Regions from separate parts of the Peribacillus sp. ACCC06369 genome, predicted to be linked through region 3. Evidence: riboswitches for the same ligand, from Rfam matches in the RefSeq annotation. Region 3 holds a riboswitch; each other region holds the start of a gene.
What was found. Region 3 has a riboswitch for preQ1 ahead of queC (7-cyano-7-deazaguanine synthase QueC). Riboswitches for the same ligand answer to the same signal wherever they lie in the genome.
Positions count from the first base shown of each region.

Region 1: linked by a shared signal. The riboswitch ahead of queF (preQ(1) synthase) and the one ahead of queC (7-cyano-7-deazaguanine synthase QueC) in region 3 are both predicted to bind preQ1.
Region 2: linked by a shared signal. The riboswitch ahead of QUF78_RS03065 (QueT transporter family protein) and the one ahead of queC (7-cyano-7-deazaguanine synthase QueC) in region 3 are both predicted to bind preQ1.

Region 1 is NZ_JAUCEN010000002.1:529,212-535,939, forward strand. Features, by position in the region: gene qoxB (cytochrome aa3 quinol oxidase subunit I) at 1-1,255, shown strand, start outside; gene qoxC (cytochrome aa3 quinol oxidase subunit III) at 1,255-1,851, shown strand; gene qoxD (cytochrome aa3 quinol oxidase subunit IV) at 1,853-2,137, shown strand; gene QUF78_RS03345 (YfmQ family protein) at 2,467-2,910, shown strand; gene QUF78_RS03350 (BA3454 family stress response protein) at 3,566-3,700, opposite strand; gene QUF78_RS03355 (DMT family transporter) at 3,928-4,764, opposite strand; PreQ1 riboswitch class I at 4,916-4,961, shown strand; gene queF (preQ(1) synthase) at 5,068-5,565, shown strand; gene QUF78_RS03365 (aspartate kinase) at 5,766-6,728, shown strand, end outside.
Region 2 is NZ_JAUCEN010000002.1:469,146-475,873, forward strand. Features, by position in the region: gene QUF78_RS03055 (PAS domain-containing sensor histidine kinase) at 1-643, opposite strand, end outside; gene QUF78_RS03060 (TVP38/TMEM64 family protein) at 760-1,416, opposite strand; gene QUF78_RS03065 (QueT transporter family protein) at 1,537-2,022, opposite strand; PreQ1 riboswitch class I at 2,029-2,073, opposite strand; gene QUF78_RS03070 (YbaK/EbsC family protein) at 2,233-2,754, shown strand; gene QUF78_RS03075 (hypothetical protein) at 2,897-3,709, shown strand; gene QUF78_RS03080 (DUF3892 domain-containing protein) at 3,794-4,090, opposite strand; gene adhP (alcohol dehydrogenase AdhP) at 4,385-5,398, shown strand; gene QUF78_RS03090 (sigma-54-dependent transcriptional regulator) at 5,440-6,728, opposite strand, start outside.
Region 3 is NZ_JAUCEN010000002.1:4,059,879-4,066,606, forward strand. Features, by position in the region: gene QUF78_RS20625 (hypothetical protein) at 1-128, opposite strand, end outside; gene QUF78_RS20630 (TetR/AcrR family transcriptional regulator) at 488-1,057, shown strand; partial or broken gene QUF78_RS20635 (DUF4260 domain-containing protein) at 1,111-1,436, shown strand; gene queE (7-carboxy-7-deazaguanine synthase QueE) at 1,500-2,228, opposite strand; gene queD (6-carboxytetrahydropterin synthase QueD) at 2,221-2,691, opposite strand; gene queC (7-cyano-7-deazaguanine synthase QueC) at 2,691-3,356, opposite strand; PreQ1 riboswitch class I at 3,412-3,454, opposite strand; gene QUF78_RS20655 (CHASE3 domain-containing protein) at 3,641-4,105, shown strand; gene QUF78_RS20660 (methyl-accepting chemotaxis protein) at 4,108-5,319, shown strand; gene QUF78_RS20665 (hypothetical protein) at 5,798-6,010, shown strand.

The sequences.
Region 1 (6,728 bases), 3.5 Mb from region 3:
AAACTTCATTATCGTTTTCGCTTTCCCTGTATTGACAGTGGCACTTGCGTTGATGACAATGGATCGTCTATTCGGAACTCAATTCTTTACGATGGCCAATGGCGGTAGCGATATGCTTTGGGCGAACTTGTTCTGGGTTTGGGGACATCCTGAAGTTTATATAGTAATACTTCCAGCTTTCGGTATTTACAGTGAAATCATTTCGACATTTGCACGTCGTAACCTGTACGGATATAATTCGATGGTTATCTCCATGGTAGCTATTTCTACTCTATCTTTCATTGTATGGGCTCACCATTTCTATACAATGGGTCACGGTGCAATGGTTAATGGTATCTTCTCGATTACCACAATGGCAATTGCCGTTCCGACCGGTGTTAAGATTTTCAACTGGTTGTTCACACTTTGGAAAGGTAAAATCGTTTTTACCGTCCCAATGTTATACTCGTTAGCTTTCATTCCGATTTTCACTCTCGGTGGGGTAACTGGGGTTATGCTTGCAATGGCGAGTGCTGACTACCAATACCACAATACAATGTTCTTAGTAGCTCACTTCCATTACGTTTTAATCCCTGGTACTGTATTTGCCGTACTTGCTGGTTTTACGTACTGGTGGCCAAAAATGTTTGGCTTCATGTTGAGCGAAAAAATTGGGAAATGGTCGTTCTGGTTCATTACAATCGGCTTTAATGTAACATTCTTCCCGATGTTCATCACTGGTTTAGATGGGCAGGCACGTCGTATGTATACGTACTCTGAATCAACGGGCTATGGTCCATTGAATATGCTTTCTTTCGTTGGAGCAATTGGCTTAGCAATAGGTTTTGCACTTATTGTGTACAATATCTATTGGAGCACTCGTTATGCATCAAGAAATATTTCAAACGATCCATGGGATGCACGTTCTCTAGAGTGGGCTACCCATACACCAATTCCAGAATATAACTTTGCAATTGTGCCTACAGTTGATTCTACAGAAGCATTCTGGGATTCTAAGAAAAAGGGCTTTAAATTATTTGGTGGTAAAGTAGAAAAGATTCATATGCCAAATAACAGTGGCGTGCCGTTTATCATGAGCTGTATCTTCTTCGTTTGGGGCTTTGCAATGGTATTCAGCATGTGGATCATTGCAATCATTGCAACGGTCGGTATCTTTGCTTGTATGATTCACCGTTCATTCGAAAAAGATCACGGACGTTATATCTCTGTTGAAGAGATCGAAGAAACTGAAAATAAATTGCGAGGTGCTAAGTAATGAAAATAGATAACTCGCTGCCACTAGAATATAGCACGGAAGAAAATCGCTTAAAGATTTTTGGATTTTGGATTTTCCTTGGGGCAGAAATAGCTCTTTTCGCTACACTGTTCGCCACTTATTTTGTATTGGTTGATGGAACTGGAAATGGTCCAACAGGGGAACATCTTTTTAAAGTCCCAACCTTAATGTTTCAAACAATCTTTCTTTTAACTAGTAGTTTTACCATAGGTCTTGGAATCAATGCAATGAGACTTGGCAGGCAGAAAGCAACGATTGGTTTCTTCATTATCACCCTTATTCTTGGTTTAGGCTTCTTGGGAGTCGAAATTTATGAATTCGTTGAGTATGTACATGAAGGAGCAACCATTCAAACAAGTGCTTTCTTATCTAGTTTGTTTACATTACTAGGTACGCATGGAGCTCACGTTACACTTGGTTTATTCTGGGGAACCTTCATCGTCTTGCAGATTAAAAAGCGCGGTATGACTCCAGAAACAACAAACAAGGCTTTCATCTTTTCACTTTACTGGCATTTCTTGGACGTTGTCTGGATCTTCATCTTCAGTTTCGTCTACCTGAAAGGAATGATGTAATATGAAAGAATTATTCCCACGGGGCCAAGTTATGGGATTTGCCTTCTCACTAGTCCTGACTGTGGTCGCACTATCAGTTATTGTGTTTGATCTCTCACTTAAAATGGGTGTGATCATCCTGCTTGTTACAGCTTTCATGCAAGCTGCACTGCAATTGGTTATGTTCATGCACGCAGGTGAGTCTGAAGATAAAGCATCGATTTACACAAATGTTTATTACGGATTGTTCGTAGCATTGGTTACAATTTTCGGTACAATGCTAACAATGATTTGGGGATATCAATAATCGATTGAAAAGCTGGGCGTCTTGATGACGCCCAGTTTTTTTGTATTTAATAAGTAGAAATTCATATACCACTCTAATCACTTCGTTCATAGAAATTAGTTAAGAAGGGTGTGGATGAAACCATTTTGTTTAGTATAACCATTTCGGAACATTATATTTATAAGGGCAAAATTTACTCTTTTTGAAGCGCTTCCGTGCGTTTAAGTGCAATGTTTTACTAAAGTAAAACGTTAATATAACAGACACATTTTCTAAGAAAAACTATCTGATTCTTTGATATAATAATCTATATAAGAAATTAATATATGACGTAGCGGAGATGATGAAATATGACATTGCCGGTTTTGATTTTGACAATTCTATTAAGTTTGCTTAAATTATTAGTTACCTGCCTTCCAACCGATGCAGTGAATTGGATTATCAGCAAATTTAAAATACATTCAGAACTTAGTGACGAGAATGCAATCGTAACCTTTGACGGAAGACGTTTGGAAAGTGAAGATAAAATAAAAGTTATTAATTATTTTAATAAGGCTAAATTTTTGAAAAAGAACCATATATTCCCTGGTAATGAGCAATTGTTTTTACATCCAGAGAACAGTGGGACTCCATTAGTCATTGATACTAAAAGAGGTAAAAAAGATGTTAGGTTATTTGTGTACATGTACAACGACCGTGTGGATGTAGTTAAGCAGTATAGGAAGAAATTAGTTTCGTATAGTCTGCTTTCCGATAGCCTCCAAGAACGCTCTATGCCATTAAGTTTAAATTAAAAGAACATTAAAAATGGCGATCTTTAAAAATGAACATTTCAGACTGTAGGCAAACTCGAAAGAAAAGCGAATTTGCCTACAGTTTTTTTATTTAAAAAAGGTTCCAGTTGTTTTCAGACTCTCCCTTTCCGCCGACTGTCTGCAAAGCCACCTCGCCGCATGCGTCTTTGGTGACTCGGTAAGCTGGTTTTTCGGCAGGAGTGTCGCGAATTTCTTCAATCCAGTGAGGTTTCATCCCATATTCAAGAGAAAAGTATCTTGGAGTATACCCTGTCTGTTTTAAAAAGATCGTAATGCTTCCCTCGGTAATCGCGATAGGGATACGGGATTAGGCCATTCCGTATCCCATTTTTTCGACAAACTGAGGCGTTCTTTAAAAAGATCGTCTTAATTTCTAAATTACTTGTTATTCAAATTGATTGTTGTAACGTAAAAACGTCTTAAAATTATTGTGACAAGAAAAAACAATTATGTGGATTATATGGGAAAATCGCTATCGAGGGTTCTTTAGAGAATACAAATGAAATACAGAAATCAGGATTGAAAAGGGTTTTAATTGTTAATTTATATAAAAACAAAGTGCATAGTGATTTTGGTGAGTTATATCTAAAAAGGTAATAAAAAAAAGCAGGTATCTAAATCGATGCCTGCTTTTTTATGCTTTCCATTGTTTTTCCACTTGTTGAAGGGCTTGTTGTAAAATTTCTTCTTGATTAGTACCCGGTTTAGTAAGTACGTTAGTTTGATAAGATTTTCCTTGGAAATCAACTGTTACTGTAACTTTTTCCATTATGCATCGTTCCTTTCTAGTATTAAATGGGATGGTTGTACTACTTCTTTTATACCCGTGGGAGGAGATTTTTCAAACATTGCGGAATTAGCAAAAGTTGAGATTTAATATTCAAAATTATCTGATATTTATTGAGAGATGTCAATACTTTTTTTTGAACCGCTAAATAAAGACGACCTGGCATGTGTGATTATTACAGCCAGGTTGTTTTTTAAAATTAACTATATTCATATTTTGGTTAAGATAATACCGATTAATGCTGCAAGAACGCCGGCAATTTGATAGGATTTTAGTTTTTCTTTGAATAAATAACATCCTGCGAAAACGACAACTAAACAATTTAGGCTGACGACAGGGAAGATGATGCTTGCGATGCCGGTATTCAACGCATAGAAATAACATCCATAGGCTATGATGCTTAAAAAACCTACGATGGAACCAATTTTGACTTCCTGTAGCTTGATTTTTTCTTTCTTAAAGGATAGAACTGAAAGCAGATAAAGAGTTCCGCCCCCATACATTGATACAAGGATGTCGAGGGAGTTTAAATGAAGCCGTGTTGATGTCGTCATCAGAATGCCGAGTACACCAAAAGATAATATGGAAAATAATGTGTGCATCATCCAAGGTAAATATTGGTGGTTGCCCTTGGCGTTAGGTGTATACTGAATGACAAGGGTTGCAAGCAGCATGCAGATGATTCCGGTCCACTGCAGCGAAGAAATATGCTCATGAAAAATTAATGCAGCACATAGGATGGGAAATATTGCATTCGCTGCGATTAATGGTGATGTTAAACTTGCCGGCCCTTTTTCAAAGGCACTTGCCATCTGGATATTACCATTAGCGTTCAGGACACCAATTGCTGCACCAAGCATGATAGACAGCAAGTTCAGGTTCAAACCATCCATAAGTACTCCATAAAATATGGACAAAATGAAAGCTACAAAATAAAAGAAAAATTGGATAGGTACCTTTGAGTAACCCTTTCCGCTACTCCATTTAAAAATGCTGTTATTGATTCCGAAACATAAACTGGTGATGAGTGCTGCAAAAATCCACATTGTTTAAATCTCTTCCTTCATGTAGGATAAACTTCTTCTACATTTTAAGCCGAATACATGTGGGAATCAAACTAAAATTAAAAAGTATGATTGACAGATTAGATTTTTTTTTCTATATTTACTATGACAATTTTAAAATATTTCCCGATAAACGGGAGAGGTTCATAGCATCACCCTCTTAAAAAAACTATGGCTTTGATTTTTTTCACGAATCAACCATATCTTTGATGAGATATGGTTTTTGTTATATAGAGGCCCATTTTATGAATCTCCCCTGACAAACGTGGATGAGGAGGACTTTTTATGTCTGGAAGAAAAGAAGAAGAATTAAAGGAAATTACACTGCTTGGGAATCAAGGGACAAAATATACATTCGACTATGCGCCTGAAATTCTTGAGTCATTCGATAACAAACATCCTAACCGTGATTATTTCGTCAAATTCAATTGCCCGGAATTCACTAGCTTATGTCCGATAACCGGCCAGCCAGACTTTGCAACCATTTACATCAGCTATATTCCCAGTGTGAAGATGGTCGAAAGCAAGTCTTTGAAACTTTATTTATTCAGCTTCCGTAATCATGGTGATTTCCATGAAGACTGCATGAATATCATCATGAACGATTTAATCGAGTTGATGGATCCTAAATATATTGAAGTATGGGGCAAGTTCACGCCTAGGGGCGGGATTTCTATTGATCCATACACAAACTACGGGAAACCAGGGACGAAGTATGAGGAAATGGCGGATTACCGCTTGATGAATCATGATTTATACCCTGAAACTGTGGATAATCGCTAAAGATTGGAAAGGCAACTGGCTTATGCCGTTGTCTTTTTTTGCCTTTTACTATTCCCTTTCAATAATCACATTATTTTGTCCTCTTTAAAAATACAAATGTCCTCCTATAGTGGAATTTTTACTTGATTGTTTAGAGAAAAAACGTAATAATAGGGAGAGTTGATTTTGACAGAATATTATTTAAAATAGGGGATGTCGAGATGAAAGTTGCGAAGTTTGGCGGAAGTTCACTTGCGTCAGGTGAACAGTTGAGAAAGGTATTCGAAATTGTGGTTGCTGATTCAGAGAGGAAGTTTGTAGTCGTTTCGGCTCCAGGGAAACGCAATTCCGATGATATAAAGGTGACGGATTTATTGATTGAGGCTGCGGAACAGCAGCTGCGCGGCGATAACGGGGAGCATTTGATCGAAGACGTGGTATCCCGCTATGCGAGCATTGCTGAAGAGTTGGATATATCCGAGGAGGTCATCACAGGGATTCATGAAAATTTAAAAGCACTGTTGCATGCTGACCAATCTAACCAGAAGCGCTATTTGGATGCTTTAAAGGCCAGTGGCGAAGATAATAATGCGAAGCTGGTCGCAGGTTATTTTCAAAGCCGTGGGGTAGAGGCAAAGTATATAAATCCAAAGAAGGCTGGCTTAATCGTTACGGATGTAGATGGATTTACCCAGGTTCAGCCAGAGTCATATGATCGGTTGTATGCTCTGCGTGAAGAGCCTGGAATCGTAGTATTTCCAGGGTTCTTCGGATATACGTTAGATGGTGATATTTTAACCTTCTCAAGAAGCGGTTCCGATATTACGGGTTCGATTCTTGCAAATGGGGTCAAAGCCGATTTGTATGAGAACTTTACGGACGTGGATGCCGTTTATGCGGTAAATCCAAATGTGGTTTCCAATCCGAAGGGAATCCGGGAGTTAACCTATCGTGAAATGCGGGAGCTTTCTTATGCCGGTTTTTCGGTATTTCATGATGAAGCGCTGATTCCTGCATTCCGTGCGGGAATACCTGTCCATATCCAAAATACGAACAATCCGACGGCACAAGGGACCCGCATTGTGAACACGCGGGATAATACGAATGGTCCGGTTATTGGGATTGCAAGTGATAAAGGGTTTTGCAGTATTTACATTAGCAAATATTTGATGAACCGGGAAGTT
Region 2 (6,728 bases), 3.6 Mb from region 3:
GATAAGGGTTGTGTTCAAACAATGATTTATAGCGTTGTTCACTATCGAATAATTGATTCTCAGCGACAACCCTTTCAGAAATATCCCTGCCGATGACTACTAAGCCTTTTCGTGAACCATCCTCATTGAACAGGGGAACTTTAATCGTATCAAAGGTCTTGTGATTGCCGTCGGGAAGAGGGATGATTTCCTCACACCTTGTAATTTCCCCTTTTACCCACGTTTCTTCATCGGAACCTTCACAGTAGATCAACGACTCTTTATAAAATTCGGAGTATTCTGCGAGTTCGCTGTCTTTTTTTCCCTTATAATCTACATGCTCCAACTGAAATAATTGTAGCCCGAAGGTATTGGACTCAAGCCATCGGCCATCACCATCCTTGAAGTTAACGAAATCCACCATTGAATTGATGAGTGTGCGCCGGCGTTGTTCCGCTTCTTTTAATTGTTTGAATTCTTCCCTTTTAGCTAAATAAAGAAATAATATCAAGCCTATTGATAAAAGGAAAACAATGCCTTCCACTCTCTGAAGTTGAATGAAGACCTCTTTGTTATGGATATTTGTAGTTAAAAAAAAGTCGAACACGACTAGTGTAAGAATCCCGGATAGGATATATATTGCTAAGATGGAGCGTTTGGACATGGAGATTCTCCCTGATTTTAAGACATTTCAAAGGTAAAATTACATACACATTTTAACAAACTATCGGAAAAAAATATATGCAGAATCCTAAATAAAAAAACAGGGACCAATGTGGGTCACCTATTTTTTCTGAATAAGGTTAGGTTCTTTTTCTTTTTTGCACGCTTATAGATAATGAAAAATAATAAGAAGAGGAGTGCGAGTGCAACTAGCGTGTATTGGTTCATTTCAACAGATAGGAGTCCATATGGAATTAACGATAGGAAGAAAAAGTATATCAGGTTGCCAAGTGCCGTCGCTAATAAAAAATCCTTGAAAGTGACGGTGCTGACTCCAGCAGCCAAGTTAATTAAACTTGTTGGGATAAGTGGGAAAATCCTGCCTGTAAACACGTACATGAAGCCATGCTCCACAACAGTTTTTTGCCATTTTTCCCCCATCTTCTTTAAGAGAAGTTCCTGAAACCAATTTCTTGCAGCATAAAAAATGAATCCTGAAGCAACGACACTTGTAAACCAACTCCATAGGTAGCCATATATGAATCCGAATATCGTTACATTGATAGTCAGAAGCAAAATTAAGGGGATGATTGTAAATGAATTTTGGACAAACATCAATACGAATGTCACAATAAAAGTGAGCAAAAGGTTTTCCTTCAATATGCTAATAACTGAATCCAAGTCACTTTTCCAAATCAAAGTAAATAATTCTGCATTTGAAAAAATAAATAATGCAATTACCAGTAGACCGGTTAAGGTCAGGACTTTTTTCAAAGGGTCACCACCATTCTGACTAATAGTTTATCATTTTTAAGTTAATTGGTGAAAAAAGAGCTGTCGCATGATGCAGACAGCTCTTTTACATTATAGTGGGTTCATGAAGCGAAGATTCCTTTAAAGCCACTTTTCAAACTGAATTCTTTTGTTCATTCCATAAATGATTGGCGCGCCAATCAAGAGGACAACGAATTCACCGACAGCCGTGGTCATCCAGCTTAACCAGAATGGTAAGCCAAAGGCAAGGTTCAGTTCAATGGCAATTAAAAACATTGTGAACGTGAAAAAGATGATCGTGGCGATCATCCGCCCTTTAATGCCTTTTATGAACCGCGAAACAAAAATGACAAGCAGCAAGGCGAGTACGGATTGCCCCACCCCAAAAATTAAATCATATGGAACCATCGGTGAAAAGAGCAGATTCGATATGAAGACGCCGCCGACAATACCATAGATATATTTTTTATTGAATACAATAAGATGGTTCAACATTTCCGGTACACGAAATTGGAACATCTCAAAAGCTATTGGTTTAAACACCAATGAGACCGCCACATACAAGGCAGCCAATAACCCGTTTATCACGAGTGTACGAACATTCATTTTACTCTCTCCCTAGTTTTTTATCGTGGGATGGTTACGAACCACGTATAGGCGTTTGCCCGATGATTAATAGTATCCCAAGTAAGCTTGTTTCGTCAATTTGTAAAGAATGGTTTTAATTTATAGGTTTTCAAGCATCCATAGGATTTTGATTTATGGCAATGAAGGATGATATTATTTTTATATGTACTTCAAAGGAGTGAATATAATATGTCTATCGCGAGTGTCAAAAGCCATTTTAAACAATGGGATCGGGAAGGCGATGTAATGGAGTTCGAAACATCGAGCGCTACGGTGAGTGAGGCTGCAGAAACCATCGGCGTTATCCCAGCGAGGATCGCTAAAACTCTTTCCTTTAGGGGGGAAGGTCATGATGCGATTTTGGTTGTAGCGGCTGGGGACGCAAAAGTGGATAATAAGAAATTTCGGCAGATGTTCGGTTTCAAGGCACGGATGCTGTCACCCGAGGAAGTGTTTGAGCAGACCGGCCATGCCATCGGAGGAGTTTGTCCGTTTGGTCTGGCTAACGATCTAGCTGTTTTTCTTGATGTATCAATGAAGCGCTTTGAGTCATTGTTCCCGGCATGCGGCAGTACGAACTCTGCAATAGAACTTACACCCACGGAATTATTTGAATATTCAGGAGCAAAGGATTGGGTGGATGTTTGCAAGGCTTGGAATGAAGAGGGGAATGAGGAAACGGCAGCAGGTAATGCAGTGGAAGGCTTTTGATTAATGGTACCAAAAAGATCCACATGAATGGGATAAAGTCCACTTGGGTGGACTTTATTTGTGGGGGCCGTATGCATTATATCGGTCAATAATTTTAAAGCGGAAAATCGTGCAGAAAGTGTTCCTGAGCGGAGGGTGAAAGATGTTAAATGGAAGCCAAAGAAAAAGCAATAGCAGCTATCTTAGTCTTAAAACTCTTTATGAAGAAAATATCACGGTTAAGAGCATAGCCCAGGAGCTTGAGTTTTGCCATACAAACGATCTGGCGCTGGATATTCGGAAAGCATTGGAAAAAAAGAATTTTGATATATTGGCAGTGCAAGATCAAGGGGAAATCATCGGATATATCGAAAGGGAAGAACTGGGTGAAGGGAGCATTTCGGAATATTTGAGAAACTTTTCACCAAGGGAAATGGTTTCGGATTCAACCCCTTTAATCCAGCTGCTCCATATTTTCAAGAATAAAACAAGGGTCTTCGTATTAGAGAATAATTCAATTAAAAAGTTGATTACCCATGCCGACCTTCAAAAGCCTCCAATTAGGATGCTGATATTCGGATACATTACCTTATTGGAAATGAGGATGAGCGATATCATCATGGATAGATTCGGCGACGGAAGCTGGCATCCAATGATCAGCGAAGACCGTTTAGAAAAGGCAACCGAATTATATAGGAGGAGAATCGATAAAAATGAGGATATCAATTTAATAGAGTGCCTGCAAATCAGTGATAAATTCGATATCATACATAAGGATGAAGAATTGAGGTGCTTCTTCCAAATCCCTTCGAAAAGTAAAGGGAAGAAGGATGCGAATGCCATCCGGAAATTACGGGATAAGATTTCCCATGCAAATGAACTGGGACTGGACATGTCGTGGATGGAAATCATTGAGGTTGTCGAGTCCTGTGGGCAACTGCTCGAAATCTCTGAATCCTATCAGTATGAAAAATAAGGATCCGGCTATCATGCTGGTTCTTTTTAATGTTTAACTCCAGACAGAAAAAAACTGCCCATATCAGGCAGTTTCCCCGAAAACTCAAAACTCCGGCAGTTGATCCAGGTTATTTTCTTTTATCCCATCAGGCTCACTCCGCAATATATCACGTCCATATTTATGAAAGACGTCAACATTGGCCAGGATGCCTGCTTTGGCTTCCGAAAGGGCAGTGGGGTAGTCGAGTTCGCGGCCGGAGTTGGTCTTGATGGCGATAATATTGTCCTCTTCATTTTTCCTTACGGCGATGATTTCTTCTTTTCCTGCTGAATCAAGTTGGTTTGCTTGCGGTGTTCCCTGCTGTTTATAGGATTCATAAGCTTTTTCAAATTGGTCCATGTTTTGGACACCTCCCATTTATAGGGTGAGCTATTTTTTCTGCAATATACAAACCGGATTTCGTCCAACTTGGGCCGTTAATTCGTCCAAATGGGCCGAATTTTCGGCACTTTTTTAAATTGGATGCTGTCGTCTTGGCCTTTTTGCATTGGCATGGCACTTGCATCTTGTATAAGTGGAGTAAGAAATATAAGTGGAGTAAGAAATAATATCCACTTAATTAAGGGAGGAATATGAATCATGAATGTAAAACAAGGGGCTAGCACTGTAAATGCAAAACAACAGGTCAAGACAATGAAGGCAGCGGTCGTCAATGAATTTAACCAAAAACTTGAGATAAAAGAAGTACCCATCCCGGAATTGGATTATGGTGAGATATTAGTGAAAATTAAAGCATGTGGCGTGTGTCATACCGATTTACATGCGGTACATGGCGATTGGCCGGTAAAGCCCAAGCTTCCGCTTATCCCAGGACATGAAGGTGTAGGCATCATAGAAAAGGTGGCAGAAGGCGTAACTTCCTTGAAGGTCGGTGACCGCGTTGGGATCCCATGGCTTTACTCGGCCTGTGGCGATTGTGAGTATTGTTTGACTGGAAGGGAAACGCTTTGCTTGGATCAATTGAATGCAGGCTACTCCGTGGACGGGGGGTATGCGGAATACTGTAAAGCACCTGCCAAATATGTGGTGAAGGTTCCTGAAGGGCTTGACTTTGCGGAAGTTTCACCGATTTTCTGTGCAGGCGTAACGACTTATAAAGCGCTTAAGGTATCAGAAGCAAAACCTGGTGATTGGGTAGCGGTTTATGGAATTGGCGGATTGGGACATGTTGCCCTTCAATACGCGAAAGCGATGGGCTTTAATGTCATTGCTGTCGATATTCAAGATGATAAGCTTGATCTGGCGGCGGAACTGGGGGCGGATTTCACGGTTAATGGGCTTAAGACTGATCCTGTACAAGCCATTAAGGATAAAGTTGGCGGTGTGCAGGCAGCCATTTCTGTAGCGGTTACGAAAAAAGCATTCGAACAGGCTTACAGTTCAGTCAAGAGGGGCGGGACACTGGTCGTAGTCGGATTGCCGAATGATGAACTTCCGATCCCGATTTTTGATACGGTACTAAATGGGGTAACTGTAAAAGGGTCAATCGTCGGGACGAGAAAAGATTTACAGGAAGCCGTTCAATTTGCGGCTGAGGGTAAAGTCAGAACGAATATAGAGACGAGGAAGCTTGATGAAATCAATGATGTGTTTTCAATGATGGAAAAGGGAGAAATCAATGGACGCATCGTATTGACGCTAGAATAGTAACAGAGGAGGATGCCCTGGAACGGGGCATCCCCCTTTTTTTATGTCTGGTTCTTCTCATTTAATATATAGCGTAATTTCCTTATGGATATTTGCAAGCGTTTGGCTGCTTCATTCCGGTTGCCGTAGGTTTTTTGCAGTGCCTGCATGACGAGTTCCTTTCCAATTGTGGATTGAAGCTGTTTGATTTCCGTAAGGATTTCTTCTAGCATCAGTTCATCTTTCTCATTAAAGTCGGCCACCAGCTTTTTTCGCCACTCTTCAAGAAGGTTTTCAGTTGTCTGAATCTCATTCGGACGCTCCTTCTTCTTCGGAGTGACCTGGCTGTTAGATAGCGAGATATCATTGGCTGTTATTTCAGACTTATGGTCTGCAAGAGTTAGCGTGCGCATGACCACATTAGATAGTTCGCGTATGTTGCCTGGCCAGTTGTATTGTTGTAATTTTTCAATGGCTTCATTGGAAAAAGAGATATCTCCATGACCATTTCTCTCAATCAAGTGACGGACAAGCAAGGGAATATCCTCTTTTCGGTTGCGCAAAGGCGGGATATCCAGAGTCACGACGTTCAGTCGGTAAAATAGGTCTTCCCGGAATTTATTTTTGTCCACTGCCTGTTGCAGGTTTTCATTGGAGGCCGCCACTAACCGGGCGTTCGTCCGTAATGTCCCGCTGCTGCCAACCCGCATGAATTCCCGTGTTTCCAACACTCGTAGCAATTTGACTTGAATGGCGGGACTCGCATCCGCAATTTCATCAAGGAAAAGCGTACCATTCCCTGCAATTTCGAAAAAACCCTTTCGCAACTGGGTAGCTCCGGTGAAAGCCCCCTTTTCATGGCCGAATAATTCGCTTTCAAGCAGGGATTCAGAGATCGCTCCACAATTGATGCCGATAAAAGGTTCATGGTTTCGGGGGCTGGCTATGTGGATGAAACGTGAAAGCACTTCTTTGCCGCTGCCGGTTTCTCCTTCAATTAATACATTGACTGATTTTTGGGCAACCTTGAATGCCGTTTCAATCAAACTCTTCATTAAAGTACTTTCACCGACAATCAATCCTGATTCCTCGGCTAGCTTATGGATGAAATGTTGATTCAAATCTTCATTTTCATTCAATAGGTTGTCAATTTGCTTTTCCAATACTTCAATATCCACAAAGGGTTTTTCCATATAATCACTCGCGCCAAGTTTCATTGCATCAACAGCGGTCTTGACGGTGCTGTATCCGGTCATGATCAGTACCTTGCAACGCGGCTGTAGTTGTTTTAGATGTTGCAGAAGGGAAAGGCCATCACAATCCGGAAGCTTCAGGTCTATCATTGCTACAT
Region 3 (6,728 bases):
TGATCTGTCGGATACACTTCAAAAATGTCTTCTACAGGTTTTGTTTTATTTTTATAAGGTTTAGTGAATAAAAAAAAAGCAGTCAAGACTATGATAATTGAAGACAAAATACCGAATTTCATTTTCATTTATTCATCCCTTTCAAGCTATCCGTATAACCTTATACTACCACAAAAGGATATAACTGGTTAAAAAAATAAGACAAGCTCATATATTATATAGCGGGTTCCCTTTTTCAGTTACAAGGACATTCAAATTTCTGGTTAGGGGAACTGGAAATGGATTCTGCATCTTCGCCCACTGCTGCCTTTGCAACTTTATCCTCCCCTTGAACCGTAAGACAGCAAGTGTTCCTTTCGGTCGCTTCCAATGGAAAAGTCCCCACTAAAAAAACATTTATTCAGAAGAATTTCTAATATTTGACATTTGAAAATCAGTACGATATCATCCTAATTAACCAGTGGTCAATAAATAAGGGGGTGCTATAATGTCGCCAAGGAAATCGGCAGGTAAAGAATTATCCAGGGAAATGGTATTGAATGAAGCTAGACATCTTTTTGCCACCGAAGGGTATTCGAACGTCTCAATGAGACAATTGGCTAAATCATTGGATTGCAGCCATGGAGCCATTTATTATCACTTTAAAAATAAGGCAGAAATATTTTATAGTTTGGTTAAAACGGATTTTTCCGTTTTAAATACTTTAATCGATGATATCATCATGTCGGAAAATGACCCTTCCCGAAAAATGGAGAAGATTTTATTGTGCTTCATAGAGTTCGGTTTAACCCAACAGAATCATTATTCCATCATGTTTTTATCCAAGGAAAAAGAAATTCAGCATTTACTTCAAATCGATTCCAATAAGACCTACGAAAAGCTAATCCAGTCCTTGACAGACCTTACCGACAACAAACTGAATCCTGCATCCATATGGTCCATTTTCCTGTCTCTTCACGGATTCATAACGTTTTATATTAATTCTGATCTATCTTATCCGGATGTAAAAGGTTTAGCTGATTTTCACGTAAAAAATATCATCAAGAACATTATTTAATTTTTCATGAATATCATTGACCAATGGTTAATTGAATTTCAGGAGGCTTTTAAATGGTAAAGAAATTCCTTCATATCGAAGGACTCATGGTCCTTTTAGCGATGATTTACGTCTATTCGTTATTTGAATTCAGCTGGTGGATTTTCCTTTTATTGATTTTGTTGCCTGATGTTTCCATGTTGACCTATTCGATCGATGAACGAGTTGGAGCAAAAGTTTATAACTTTTTCCACACTTATACCGTGCCGTTTTTCTAAAGTCGGATGCATGTATGATGATTGGTTTAATTTGGACCGCACATATTGGAATGGACCGCTTATTTGGGTATGGCCTTAAATACACATCATCCTTCAAAGCTACACACCTTCAAAAGGTATAGGAAGCTTTCCACATGTAAAAGGCAGTGTGATTACACATCACACTGCCTCCTGCTCTCTTTTCTTTACACGCCTCGCTTGTTACCCCATATATAGGTATGCAGCTGGGGCAGCACTTTCACATCATTCAAATCATCATCGGCTATCACTTTATCTATTAACTCTTCGTATTTCTTCAAAAGACCGCTGATCAATTGATTATCATCAGCCGTCGTGCTGTCATCATTGCCGACCTGCAGATAAAATGGAATATCCGGGTAACGGCCATGCACACTTTTGGCATACTGGTAATCTTCTTCGTTAAAGACGACTACTTTCAATGAGACATGGTTTTCAGGGTTTCGATTGGCAAGGTTCGATATGATTCGGTCAAGTACCGTAAAGTCCGTGTTCATTCTTGAGCTCGGCGGCTTAGGTGAAATGGTCAGTTCATCAATATCAAGAAACCAATCCTGCCATCGGCTCCCTTGTGTTTCCACACCTATTTTCATTTTATTTTCATGTAAGATTTCTACCAAGCCATTTAGGTTTTTCAGCAGTGCCGGGTTTCCGCCTGATATCGTCACGAACGAAAAGCCGGAACCCCCAATTCGCTTCAGCTCATCCCATATTTCTTCGGCAGTCATTTGGACGGTATCTTCCTTACCGGTGCCATCCCAAGTAAATGCGGAATCACACCAGGCACAGGAATAATCGCAGCCTGCCGTCCGAACGAACATGGTTTTTTGGCCAATGACCATTCCCTCACCTTGGATGGTCGGTCCGAAGATTTCCATAACCGGGAGTTTACTCACTTTCCATCCACTCCCGTCTGGCTTCGGCATAACTTGTCGGCGTTTCGTATAGTCGGACAAATTCGACTCTAGCACCCTCATAATCTTTTAATGAAAGGGCTTCGGCCATTTTTTCATAAATCCAGACAACCATATTTTCAGCCGTTGTATTCATGAGTGGCAAGGTTTCATTCAAATAACGATGATCAAGGTGGACTTCAATTTCATTTTTCCATATATCCTTGATGTCCCCGAAATCTATCATCAAACCACGTGAATCCGTATACCCGCTCAAGCCGAAAATGACCTTATACGTGTGGCCATGCAAGTTCTTGCATTTTCCTTCATAGTCATGTAGGTGGTGCGCCGCGTCAAAGGTGAACTCCTTACTGACCAGAACCCTCTTGGTGGTATATTTCAATTGGCTGCGCTGAATATCTTCATCTATTTTTTGGAGTTTATCCACTATAGTAAAACCGTACATCATGAAAGCACCTTCCGTCTGCTTACATAGTCATCCAGTCCTTTTTTCCGCAACTTACATGCCGGGCAATCTCCACAGCCATCGGATATGATTCCGTTATAGCATGTCAGGGTCTTTTCGCGAACAAAGTCGAACGCTCCGAGCTGATCCGCAAGCTCCCATGTTTCCTCTTTATTAAGCCACATAAGCGGCGTATCAATCACGAATGACTGGTCCATCGACAAGTTCAAGGTCACGTTCAACGATTTAATGAATACATCACGGCAGTCCGGATATCCGCTGAAATCCGTTTCACAGACACCGGTGACAATGTGTTTAGCGCCAATCTGACTGGCCAACACTCCGGCAAACGAAAGGAACAGCAAATTCCTCCCTGGTACGAACGTCGACGGCAATTCCCCGTCTTCTCCGTCCTCCACTGCAATATCACTTCTTGTCAACGCATTCGGTGCCAGTTGGTTCAGCAGCGACATGTCAAGAATATGATGGTGCACGCCCAATTCATTGGCAATCTTTTGAGCGCATTCGATTTCCAGGCTGTGCCGCTGATTATAATCAAACGTTACCGCTTCCACTTGCTCATATCTCTCCATTGCCCAGAACAGGCATGTCGTACTATCCTGCCCTCCGCTAAACACAACCACTGCCTTTTCTTTCTTCTTCATTTCTATAAAACTCCTTTTTACGGAAAAAAACAGCACCCTAAGAATAGAGCACTGTTTCTCCTTAGTTTTTTTGAGAGGGTAGCTAGAACCTCTTCCGCCTTAACGCGGAATATAATATTTTTCCAAGTCAATAGTAACTTGAAAACAAAAAGAAATCAAGATGTTTATATTTATTGAAAATTAGGCCTATTGGAAAGCTTGATCATCTCCTCTTCTGCTTAAATATCCCATTATCCATCCGATAAAAAAGAGTGAATAAAATATCGATAAAGGGGACCATTAATTTGAAAAGCATTAAAGGAAAGATATTGGTGGCATTTTCACTCATCATATCTTTATGTATCATCTTAGGAGCATTCAATATTTATAGCAGCAACAAGTCACTTAAACAGTCTCAGGATATCATTGATGAGGAACTTCCACTTCTTATCCAAGACGAAAAGCTACTATATAATTTAGCACAAAGAACCGCACTAGCAAGAGCCTATATTTTATATGGCGACGAGAGTTATAAAGAAAGGTTTTTACAATATACAGAGGATAGCAAGGCCATCCAAGAGGATCTTTTGGCCATAAGCGATTCTGATAAAGCGAAGGAATTGATCGAGAAAAGCGTGGATTGGAGGACGATGATTGTAGACCGGGTATTTACTCAATATGATAAAGGAAATGAAGAAAGAGCTAAAGAAATACTCAAAAATGAAGTGGCACCGGTCGGCGATGAAGTGACGGAAGGCTCAAGGAGCTGACTTTGGAACGTGAGGAATTGATTGTCGCTTCAGGGGAAAGCGTGATCGCAAGTGGGAAATCGGTCAAGACGACAAGTATCATCATCTCGATTGCGGCTGTCATTATCGGCCTTCTGCTCGCGCTTGTGACTGCCAACCTCATTACCACCCCTCTCCTTAAAATCAGGGACAGAATGAGAATGATAGCTGATGGGCAGCTGAATCATGAGCCCCTGGAGCAAAAGTCCAAGGATGAAATAGGCGAATTAACGGTATCCGCCAACCAAATGCAGAAAAACCTTCGTGATACGATCGAAAAAATGCTGGTTGTATCCGAATCCGTTTCCAGCCAAAGCGAGGATCTGACTCAATCGGCAAATGAAGTCCAACAGGGCAACAGGCAGATAGCGACTACCATGTACGAACTTTCGGAAGGTTCGGAGTCACAAGCCAACCGGGCAGCTGAAATGGTTCGCATGATGGATGATTTCACAGGCAAGATCGTGGAGGCCCATCTTGAAGGAGTGGAAGTATCTCAAAGTTCAACCGAGATCCTTTCCTTGACTAAGGAGGGCACCACTTTAATGCGCAGTTCAGTCCAACAAATGGAGATTATTGATGGGATTGTCAAAAATGCCGTTGAGCAAGTGAAAGGACTCGATTCTCAATCACAGGAAATCTCGCAGCTTGTGCTGGTCATCAAGGATATATCCAATCAAACCAATCTATTGGCGCTGAATGCGGCCATAGAAGCTGCACGCGCAGGTGAACATGGCAAGGGCTTTGCCGTCGTCGCAGCTGAAGTGCGTAAACTCGCTGAAGAGGTCACACACTCGGTTGGGGACATCACCGATATTGTCTCCGCTATACAAACAGGTTCAAAAACGGTCGTCCACTCCCTGGAAGATGGTTATACACAAGTGGATGAAGGCACGAAACAGATTACGCTCACTGGACGAACCTTTGAAACAATCAATCACTCTGTCGGGAATATAGGCATGAAAATACAGCATATTACAGATGAATTGAAATATATCTCTACTAATAGTAAAAAAATCAATCAGGCTATCGAAGATATCGCAGCCGTTTCCGAAGAGTCCGCGGCAGGAATCGAACAAGTCTCCGCCTCCGCCCAACAATCCAGCTCTTCAATGGATGAAATCACTAACCATGCCAGTGAACTTGCATCGTCAGCTGAACTGCTGACTGAACAGGTTAAGAAATTCAAATTATGATACTAGCAATTTCCCGTCACTTGAATACGGGAAATTGCTTATTTTCCCTCCATGATGTGAATTGTTTCGTTTTCGTATATTCGGGGAATAAAACACTATACACATTAATGATTCATCAAAAGACAAATCAATCAAAAGTGGTTAGATGTGAATATTTTCGTTTGTTTTCAGAATATTTAGTGTATAATAAATATTATTACAGGAATATTTTAACTGAAATAATCATCATTTCCAATACCTGCATACGGCAAATCCCGGTACACGGATTCACTTGATCCGGACAGTTCACTTCAACACAATGCACGGGTACCTATAATCAGTAAGGATCCATTGCATACTTTCATTCAAACCACACCATTCACAACTTTATTCACACAAAATCATAAATTTTTCTACAAAATCGCAAAAAAGGTTAAACTTCACCAACAATATGTTACTATTAAACTAAGACCTTTTAACCCCATAAGGAGGAATTCATATGAAACGTTTTTTCAAATTCATCGCAGATTTTAACGAAAGAAAAGCAATGGAACGGGAAACCGAAGAATTCTTTCGCAAAGAATACGAAAATTATATGAAGATGAATCCTGAAAATCAAGGAAAAAGGAGATTAGCTCCTAGATTTTATGTAATTGATGGCGGTAAAAAAGGCTCCAACCTTGAGATTTCCGATAGAAAGAAATCCAGTTAAACAGATCCCTTCCATAATCAGCCACTAATGTTGTAGCTCCTAACCCACAAACGGGGTTATAACCCATTCGGATTCATTTAAAATATATAAGCCGAAAGCTCAGATATACATCTGAGCTTTTTTTATTTTTCATTCTTCTATTAACACTATATCAATAGAAGAAACTAGGTATTTTTTTAAAAAATTGGATGAACTTTAGTTTATTTCATGTTAAAGGAAAAGATCACTTTATAGGCCCATGGGTATTTTTCAATGGAAAAACCAAAAAATAACAAAAAAAAGAGATGTGTTCTTTTACTCATCTTTGTCCATATTCAAAAGAGTCCAACTAATTGAGTCGATAGGTGCAATATCTTACATTGAATGACAGATGCATAAATATTGTTACATTTAGGTCAAATAAATGGGTATAAACAATTATCATTCTGTAATAAACCTCACTTTTAAAAACAAATAATTATATAAATATAGCCAAAATGAATTGGGTTCAAATGCTCATGAAACTATTTTGATGCTGTTCAAAATGGGCTTTTATTACACTTTCCATATTTTAGTGTAAATATTCCAAGGTTTACGTGTTTTTTAGCCATTTCTTTGTACTCATAAAGCATTTTATCCCTTTAGATACTATTACACTTCTATATACATTTATTTGAAAAAGCTGACATTAACTATATTACAATAGAATAATTGACTATTGCCTATTAAGTTTAAAATC